One region of the Bacillus sp. WC2507 genome, then DNA from elsewhere that is predicted to be linked to it. Evidence: a T-box and tRNA genes for the amino acid it is inferred to sense, from the RefSeq annotation. Region 1 holds a T-box; the other regions hold tRNA genes.
The links. A T-box is a leader RNA that pairs with one kind of tRNA and senses whether it is charged. The one in region 1 lies ahead of proS (proline--tRNA ligase), so its partner is inferred to be a tRNA-Pro.
Positions count from the first base shown of each region.

Region 2: it encodes a tRNA-Pro, which carries the amino acid that the T-box ahead of proS (proline--tRNA ligase) is inferred to sense. The anticodon was not compared.
Region 3: it encodes a tRNA-Pro, which carries the amino acid that the T-box ahead of proS (proline--tRNA ligase) is inferred to sense. The anticodon was not compared.

Region 1 covers NZ_JBQXPN010000001.1:5,187,714-5,189,933, forward strand. Annotated here, with positions in the region: gene proS (proline--tRNA ligase) at 1-842, opposite strand, end outside; T-box leader at 890-1,096, opposite strand; gene ACUN28_RS27270 (YesK-like family protein) at 1,190-1,483, opposite strand; gene ACUN28_RS27275 (alkaline phosphatase family protein) at 1,638-2,220, shown strand, end outside.
Region 2 covers NZ_JBQXPN010000001.1:4,876,214-4,878,433, reverse strand. Annotated here, with positions in the region: rRNA gene rrf (5S ribosomal RNA) at 1-73, shown strand, start outside; tRNA gene ACUN28_RS25830 (tRNA-Val) at 79-154, shown strand; tRNA gene ACUN28_RS25825 (tRNA-Tyr) at 163-246, shown strand; tRNA gene ACUN28_RS25820 (tRNA-Gln) at 258-332, shown strand; tRNA gene ACUN28_RS25815 (tRNA-Lys) at 337-412, shown strand; tRNA gene ACUN28_RS25810 (tRNA-Leu) at 427-507, shown strand; tRNA gene ACUN28_RS25805 (tRNA-Gly) at 537-611, shown strand; tRNA gene ACUN28_RS25800 (tRNA-Leu) at 628-716, shown strand; tRNA gene ACUN28_RS25795 (tRNA-Arg) at 720-793, shown strand; tRNA gene ACUN28_RS25790 (tRNA-Pro) at 804-877, shown strand; tRNA gene ACUN28_RS25785 (tRNA-Ala) at 893-965, shown strand; tRNA gene ACUN28_RS25780 (tRNA-Ser) at 986-1,078, shown strand; tRNA gene ACUN28_RS25775 (tRNA-Ser) at 1,135-1,227, shown strand; tRNA gene ACUN28_RS25770 (tRNA-Met) at 1,251-1,327, shown strand; tRNA gene ACUN28_RS25765 (tRNA-Asp) at 1,331-1,406, shown strand; tRNA gene ACUN28_RS25760 (tRNA-Phe) at 1,415-1,490, shown strand; tRNA gene ACUN28_RS25755 (tRNA-Thr) at 1,501-1,573, shown strand; tRNA gene ACUN28_RS25750 (tRNA-Trp) at 1,580-1,650, shown strand; tRNA gene ACUN28_RS25745 (tRNA-Ile) at 1,661-1,737, shown strand; tRNA gene ACUN28_RS25740 (tRNA-Asn) at 1,748-1,822, shown strand; tRNA gene ACUN28_RS25735 (tRNA-Glu) at 1,824-1,895, shown strand; gene ACUN28_RS25730 (CBS domain-containing protein) at 2,026-2,220, shown strand, end outside.
Region 3 covers NZ_JBQXPN010000001.1:848,481-850,700, reverse strand. Annotated here, with positions in the region: tRNA gene ACUN28_RS04595 (tRNA-Asn) at 4-78, opposite strand; tRNA gene ACUN28_RS04590 (tRNA-Ile) at 86-162, opposite strand; tRNA gene ACUN28_RS04585 (tRNA-Gly) at 173-243, opposite strand; tRNA gene ACUN28_RS04580 (tRNA-Lys) at 257-332, opposite strand; tRNA gene ACUN28_RS04575 (tRNA-Thr) at 343-418, opposite strand; tRNA gene ACUN28_RS04570 (tRNA-Phe) at 433-508, opposite strand; tRNA gene ACUN28_RS04565 (tRNA-Asp) at 522-597, opposite strand; tRNA gene ACUN28_RS04560 (tRNA-Met) at 601-677, opposite strand; tRNA gene ACUN28_RS04555 (tRNA-Ser) at 705-797, opposite strand; tRNA gene ACUN28_RS04550 (tRNA-Ile) at 815-891, opposite strand; tRNA gene ACUN28_RS04545 (tRNA-Met) at 896-972, opposite strand; tRNA gene ACUN28_RS04540 (tRNA-Ala) at 993-1,065, opposite strand; tRNA gene ACUN28_RS04535 (tRNA-Pro) at 1,081-1,154, opposite strand; tRNA gene ACUN28_RS04530 (tRNA-Arg) at 1,165-1,238, opposite strand; tRNA gene ACUN28_RS04525 (tRNA-Leu) at 1,242-1,330, opposite strand; tRNA gene ACUN28_RS04520 (tRNA-Gly) at 1,347-1,421, opposite strand; tRNA gene ACUN28_RS04515 (tRNA-Leu) at 1,451-1,531, opposite strand; tRNA gene ACUN28_RS04510 (tRNA-His) at 1,555-1,630, opposite strand; tRNA gene ACUN28_RS04505 (tRNA-Thr) at 1,641-1,716, opposite strand; tRNA gene ACUN28_RS04500 (tRNA-Val) at 1,721-1,796, opposite strand; rRNA gene rrf (5S ribosomal RNA) at 1,801-1,916, opposite strand; rRNA gene ACUN28_RS04490 (23S ribosomal RNA) at 2,018-2,220, opposite strand, start outside.

The DNA.
Region 1 (2,220 bases):
AGCCCATTATTATCACTATGAACCATAATAAGTCCACCTATCATTCTTGTTGATACACCCCAAGATGTTTGGTGTACATATTGCCACTTACCGTTACGATCTAAAAATTTAATATCAAATGCTTCAGAGAAATTCGTTCCAAAGTTATGGGATGTTCCTGTTTGAAGTGCTTTCCCATCATGCATTAAGCTTTCAATCGTATAAGTTGCCTTTGCGCCCGCAAATTTTTCTTTTTCTGTTTTTTGTCCTTTAATTACTGGTATCGCTAAGTAGTCTTCACAGAAAGAAGCATATAGATTTAAAATATTTAACGTTTCAGCTTGAGATTCTTCTGCTGTTTCATGAATTGTATGACCCTCTTGCCATAAGAATTCCGTTGTACGAAGGAATGGTCGCGTCGTTTTCTCCCAACGAACTACTGAACACCACTGATTATACAGCTTTGGCAAATCATTATAGGATTGCACAATTTTTGAAAAATGCTCACAGAATAAAGTTTCAGATGTAGGGCGTATACAAAGTCTCTCCGCTAACTTTTCATCCCCGCCATGTGTCACCCATGCTACTTCAGGAGCAAATCCTTCTACATGATCCTTCTCTTTTTGTAATAAACTCTCTGGGATAAACATTGGCATATACACGTTTTCATGACCAGTTGCTTTTAACTTTTCATCCATAACCTTCTGCATATTTTCCCATAAGGCATAACCGTACGGACGTAGAATCATACATCCTTTTACACTCGAATAATCAACAAGTTCTGCTTTTTTCACAATATCTGTGTACCACTGTGCAAAGTCCTCTTCCATCTTCGTAATCGCTTGTACTTGTTCTTTTGCCATAGTCAGTCTTCCTCCTTTTAGAAAATACAAAAAAGCCCGCGTCCCTAAATAGGGACCGAGCTTTGCCGGCGTTACCACCCTGATTCATGCACAAAAATTGTGCATGCTCTCTTTTTGATAACGGGAAATTCCCGCTGCATATGCAGAACTCGAAGGTAGGTTCCATATCGCCTTTTTAAGAATCTTTCAGCCTAGCGGATTCTCTCTCTGCTAAAAAGGGTAAACATGTACTAGTCCTTTTTCATCGTTATAACGAAATAAATTTGTTGATTATCATAATACAAATTCTTTTTTAAAACAATAGCTAATTTTCTTACTTTTATATATTCTTTTCATTTTTTGCAGTTTTATACGTAGCTTTTTCGCGAGATTTTTACAAGTTGATGTGCAATCATACCGATAAGTGTACCCAGTAGAACGAAGAAACCAATAAATCCATATCCCATTCCTTCCCATCCACCAATAACCATCATTGTAACGGGAAAGGATACTAAACAAAGAAGTATTAAACTAAGTGCAAATATAATATCAAACTGTTTATCTGGAAACCGTTTCTTTAGTAAATACGAAATAGCAAATACAAGGATAATCGTGATTACGCCAATGATGTAAAAGATACCGAACCCATCTAGCCAGTCCATACTATTCCCTCCTTCCCTAGATTCCCTTATACTTATTATATATTTGATTTTTCTGAAAATAAATAATAAATTTTCACCTAAAAATATATTTTTATTACTAGGTATTAATAGTAATATATAATAATAGGTTTTATATAATTAGGAGGATTACTCTATGGGTACAGCATTAACGAATCGTGTCATTATTTTATCATTCGACTGTTTATCAGCTTTAGATTTTCCTATACTACAAAAATTACCTCATTTCCAATCTCTAATAAAAAAGGGCACGGTTGTCGAAAAAGTAGAACCAATTTATCCTTCTGTAACATATCCAAGCCACTCAACAATCGTAACCGGTAATTACCCTAACAAGCACGGTGTTGTTAGCAATACATTACTTCAACCTGGATGCGAGTCACCAGATTGGCATTGGTACCGAAAATCCATTAAAGGAACAACTTTATACGATGAAGCACGTAAAGCAAATTTAACGACAGCTGCCCTTCTTTGGCCTGTGACTGGCAGAGCAAATATTGATTACAATTTACCAGAAATCTTTCCAAATAGACCGTGGCAAAATCAAGTTTTAGTTTCATTATTTAGCGGTAGCCCGCTATACCAATTAGATTTGAATCGGCGCTTCGGCCATATACGAAATGGACTGTCACAACCTGAACTCGATGATTTCGTACTTGCTTCTACCGTGCATACAATCCAGACAAAAAAGCCTAATGTCATGTTTGTACATTTCACCG
Region 2 (2,220 bases), 310 kb from region 1:
ACACGGAAGTTAAGCTCTCTAGCGCCGATGGTAGTTGGGACCTTGTCCCTGTGAGAGTAGGACGTTGCCAGGCAAAATGGAGGATTAGCTCAGCTGGGAGAGCACCTGCCTTACAAGCAGGGGGTCGGCGGTTCGATCCCGTCATCCTCCACCATATATGTCGGAGGGGTAGCGAAGTGGCTAAACGCGGCGGACTGTAAATCCGCTCCTTCGGGTTCGGCAGTTCGAATCTGCCCCCCTCCACCATTCTTAATTAATGGGCTATAGCCAAGCGGTAAGGCAACGGACTTTGACTCCGTCATGCGCTGGTTCGAATCCAGCTAGCCCAGCCATTAAGAGCCATTAGCTCAGTTGGTAGAGCATCTGACTTTTAATCAGAGGGTCGAAGGTTCGAATCCTTCATGGCTCACCATTTTAATCAAATATGCGGGTGTGGCGGAATTGGCAGACGCACTAGACTTAGGATCTAGCGCCTTTGGCGTGGGGGTTCGACTCCCTTCACCCGCACTTTTAATGAAATAACTCAAACATGTCTTGCGGAAGTAGTTCAGTGGTAGAATACAACCTTGCCAAGGTTGGGGTCGCGGGTTCGAATCCCGTCTTCCGCTCCAATTTTCAATATGACATGCCGGGGTGGCGGAACAGGCAGACGCACAGGACTTAAAATCCTGCGGTGGGTGACCACCGTGCGGGTTCGACCCCCGCCCTCGGCACCATATGCGCCCGTAGCTCAATTGGATAGAGCGTTTGACTACGGATCAAGAGGTTAGGGGTTCGACTCCTCTCGGGCGCGCTTTTATTAACGGGAAGTGGCTCAGCTTGGTAGAGCACCTGGTTTGGGACCAGGGGGTCGCAGGTTCAAATCCTGTCTTCCCGATATTCCCAAAAACAGGGGGCCTTAGCTCAGCTGGGAGAGCGCCTGCCTTGCACGCAGGAGGTCAGCGGTTCGATCCCGCTAGGCTCCACTTTATTTATTATATGTCTCGGAGGTATACCCAAGTTCGGCTGAAGGGATCGGTCTTGAAAACCGACAGGCGGTGAGAATCGCGCGGGGGTTCGAATCCCTCTACCTCCTCCATTTTCTTTTTAAATGGTTTAGATACATATAATAATAAAATTTTATTTTTCCTTCATGGAGGTATACCCAAGTTCGGCTGAAGGGATCGGTCTTGAAAACCGACAGGCGGCGAGAGTCGCGCGGGGGTTCGAATCCCTCTACCTCCTCCATTTTTTAAAAAACATTATATTGTCGCGGGGTGGAGCAGCACGGTAGCTCGTCGGGCTCATAACCCGAAGGTCGCAGGTTCAAATCCTGTCCCCGCAACCAAATGGTCCCGTGGTGTAGTGGTTAACATGCCTGCCTGTCACGCAGGAGATCGCCGGTTCGACCCCGGTCGGGACCGCCATTTATGTTGGCTCGGTAGCTCAGTCGGTAGAGCAGAGGACTGAAAATCCTCGTGTCGGCGGTTCGATTCCGTCCCGAGCCACCATTTTTTTTATGCCGGCTTAGCTCAATTGGTAGAGCAACTGACTTGTAATCAGTAGGTTGGGGGTTCAAGTCCTCTAGCCGGCATCCTTTAGGGGCATAGTTTAAAGGTAGAACTGAGGTCTCCAAAACCTCCAGTGTGGGTTCGATTCCTACTGCCCCTGTAAAGTATATGGGCCTATAGCTCAGCTGGTTAGAGCGCACGCCTGATAAGCGTGAGGTCGATGGTTCGAGTCCATTTAGGCCCACCATATATATTATTCCGCAGTAGCTCAGTGGTAGAGCTATCGGCTGTTAACCGATCGGTCGTAGGTTCGAGTCCTACCTGCGGAGCCATGGCCCGTTGGTCAAGTGGTTAAGACACCGCCCTTTCACGGCGGTAACACGGGTTCGAATCCCGTACGGGTCATAAAAAAAGAGTCAGCAATATGCTGACTCTTTTTTATTGTGCGTTAATCTTCCTTTATCAACTGATTTTCCTGAAATAAATAAAGGAATTTAGGAAAAGCTATGGTATGTATAAAAAGGAGGAGACAAAAATGACACGAGTGAGAGACTGTATGAGCACTCATATTGTACATTGTACACCGCTAGACAATGTATATGAGGCTGCTGTAAAGATGAAAGAAGAATCGATTGGATTGATTCCGGTTGTTGAAAATGAGCAAGTTGTTGGGCTTGTTACGGACCGAGATTTAGTTGTTCGAGGGATTGCTGAGAAACATCCTGGATCT
Region 3 (2,220 bases), 4.3 Mb from region 1:
ATATGGCTCCGCAGGTAGGACTCGAACCTACGACCGATCGGTTAACAGCCGATAGCTCTACCACTGAGCTACTGCGGAACAATTATGGTGGGCCTAAATGGACTCGAACCATCGACCTCACGCTTATCAGGCGTGCGCTCTAACCAGCTGAGCTATAGGCCCATAATTGAAAAGCGGGTGAAGAGAATCGAACTCTCGACCAGAGCTTGGAAGGCTCTTGTTTTACCACTAAACTACACCCGCATTAAATTATAAATGGTGAGCCATGAAGGATTCGAACCTTCGACCCTCTGATTAAAAGTCAGATGCTCTACCAACTGAGCTAATGGCTCATTTTGAAAGTGGTGCCGACTAGAGGACTTGAACCCCCAACCTACTGATTACAAGTCAGTTGCTCTACCAATTGAGCTAAGTCGGCTTGCGACTTCAAAATGGTGGCTCGGGACGGAATCGAACCGCCGACACGAGGATTTTCAGTCCTCTGCTCTACCGACTGAGCTACCGAGCCTTTATGTAAAAAATGGCGGTCCCGACCGGGGTCGAACCGGCGATCTCCTGCGTGACAGGCAGGCATGTTAACCACTACACCACGGGACCATTTGGTTGCGGGGACAGGATTTGAACCTGCGACCTTCGGGTTATGAGCCCGACGAGCTACCGTGCTGCTCCACCCCGCGATGATAAAATATTTAATTTAGAAAAAATGGAGGAGGTAGAGGGATTCGAACCCCCGCGCGACTCTCGCCGCCTGTCGGTTTTCAAGACCGATCCCTTCAGCCGAACTTGGGTATACCTCCGAGATATAAACCTTTAGTGGTGGACCTTGTAGGACTCGAACCTACGACCGGACGGTTATGAGCCGTCTGCTCTAACCAGCTGAGCTAAAGGTCCTTTATGGTAGCGGCGGAGGGGATCGAACCCCCGACCTCACGGGTATGAACCGTACGCTCTAGCCAGCTGAGCTACACCGCCATAAATGATATTAAAAAAAGTGGAGCCTAGCGGGATCGAACCGCTGACCTCCTGCGTGCAAGGCAGGCGCTCTCCCAGCTGAGCTAAGGCCCCGTGTTTTTTGGAAAATCGGGAAGACAGGATTTGAACCTGCGACCCCCTGGTCCCAAACCAGGTGCTCTACCAAGCTGAGCCACTTCCCGTTAATAAAAGCGCGCCCGAGAGGAGTCGAACCCCTAACCTCTTGATCCGTAGTCAAACGCTCTATCCAATTGAGCTACGGGCGCATATGGTGCCGAGGGCGGGGGTCGAACCCGCACGGTGGTCACCCACCGCAGGATTTTAAGTCCTGTGCGTCTGCCTGTTCCGCCACCCCGGCATGTCATATTGAAAATTGGAGCGGAAGACGGGATTCGAACCCGCGACCCCAACCTTGGCAAGGTTGTATTCTACCACTGAACTACTTCCGCAAGACATGTTTGAGTTATTTTATTAAAAGTGCGGGTGAAGGGAGTCGAACCCCCACGCCAAAGGCGCTAGATCCTAAGTCTAGTGCGTCTGCCAATTCCGCCACACCCGCATATTAATTATTTCAAGAAAAAATGGGGCGACTGATGGGAATCGAACCCACGAATGCCGGAGCCACAATCCGGTGCGTTAACCACTTCGCCACAACCGCCATGATTTTCTGGTGCCGACTAGAGGACTTGAACCCCCAACCTACTGATTACAAGTCAGTTGCTCTACCAATTGAGCTAAGTCGGCTAAATGGTGGAGGATGACGGGATCGAACCGCCGACCCCCTGCTTGTAAGGCAGGTGCTCTCCCAGCTGAGCTAATCCTCCATTTGCCTGGCAACGTCCTACTCTCACAGGGACAAGGTCCCAACTACCATCGGCGCTAGAGAGCTTAACTTCCGTGTTCGGTATGGGAACGGGTGTGACCTCTCTGCCATCATTACCAGACTTTATTCATTTAAGACAAGAATTATTGTAACTTATTTAACCTTTAAAGTCAACAAGTTTTTTATATTCTTTCAAAACTAGATAACATTGCTTCATATTATATGGTTAAGTCCTCGATCTATTAGTATTCGTCAGCTCCACATGTCACCATGCTTCCACCTCGAACCTATCAACCTGATCATCTTTCAGGGATCTTACTAGCTTACGCTATGGGAAATCTCATCTTGAGGGGGGCTTCATGCTTAGATGCTTTCAGCACTTATCCCTTCCGCACATAGCTACCCAGCTATGCCCTTGGCAGAAC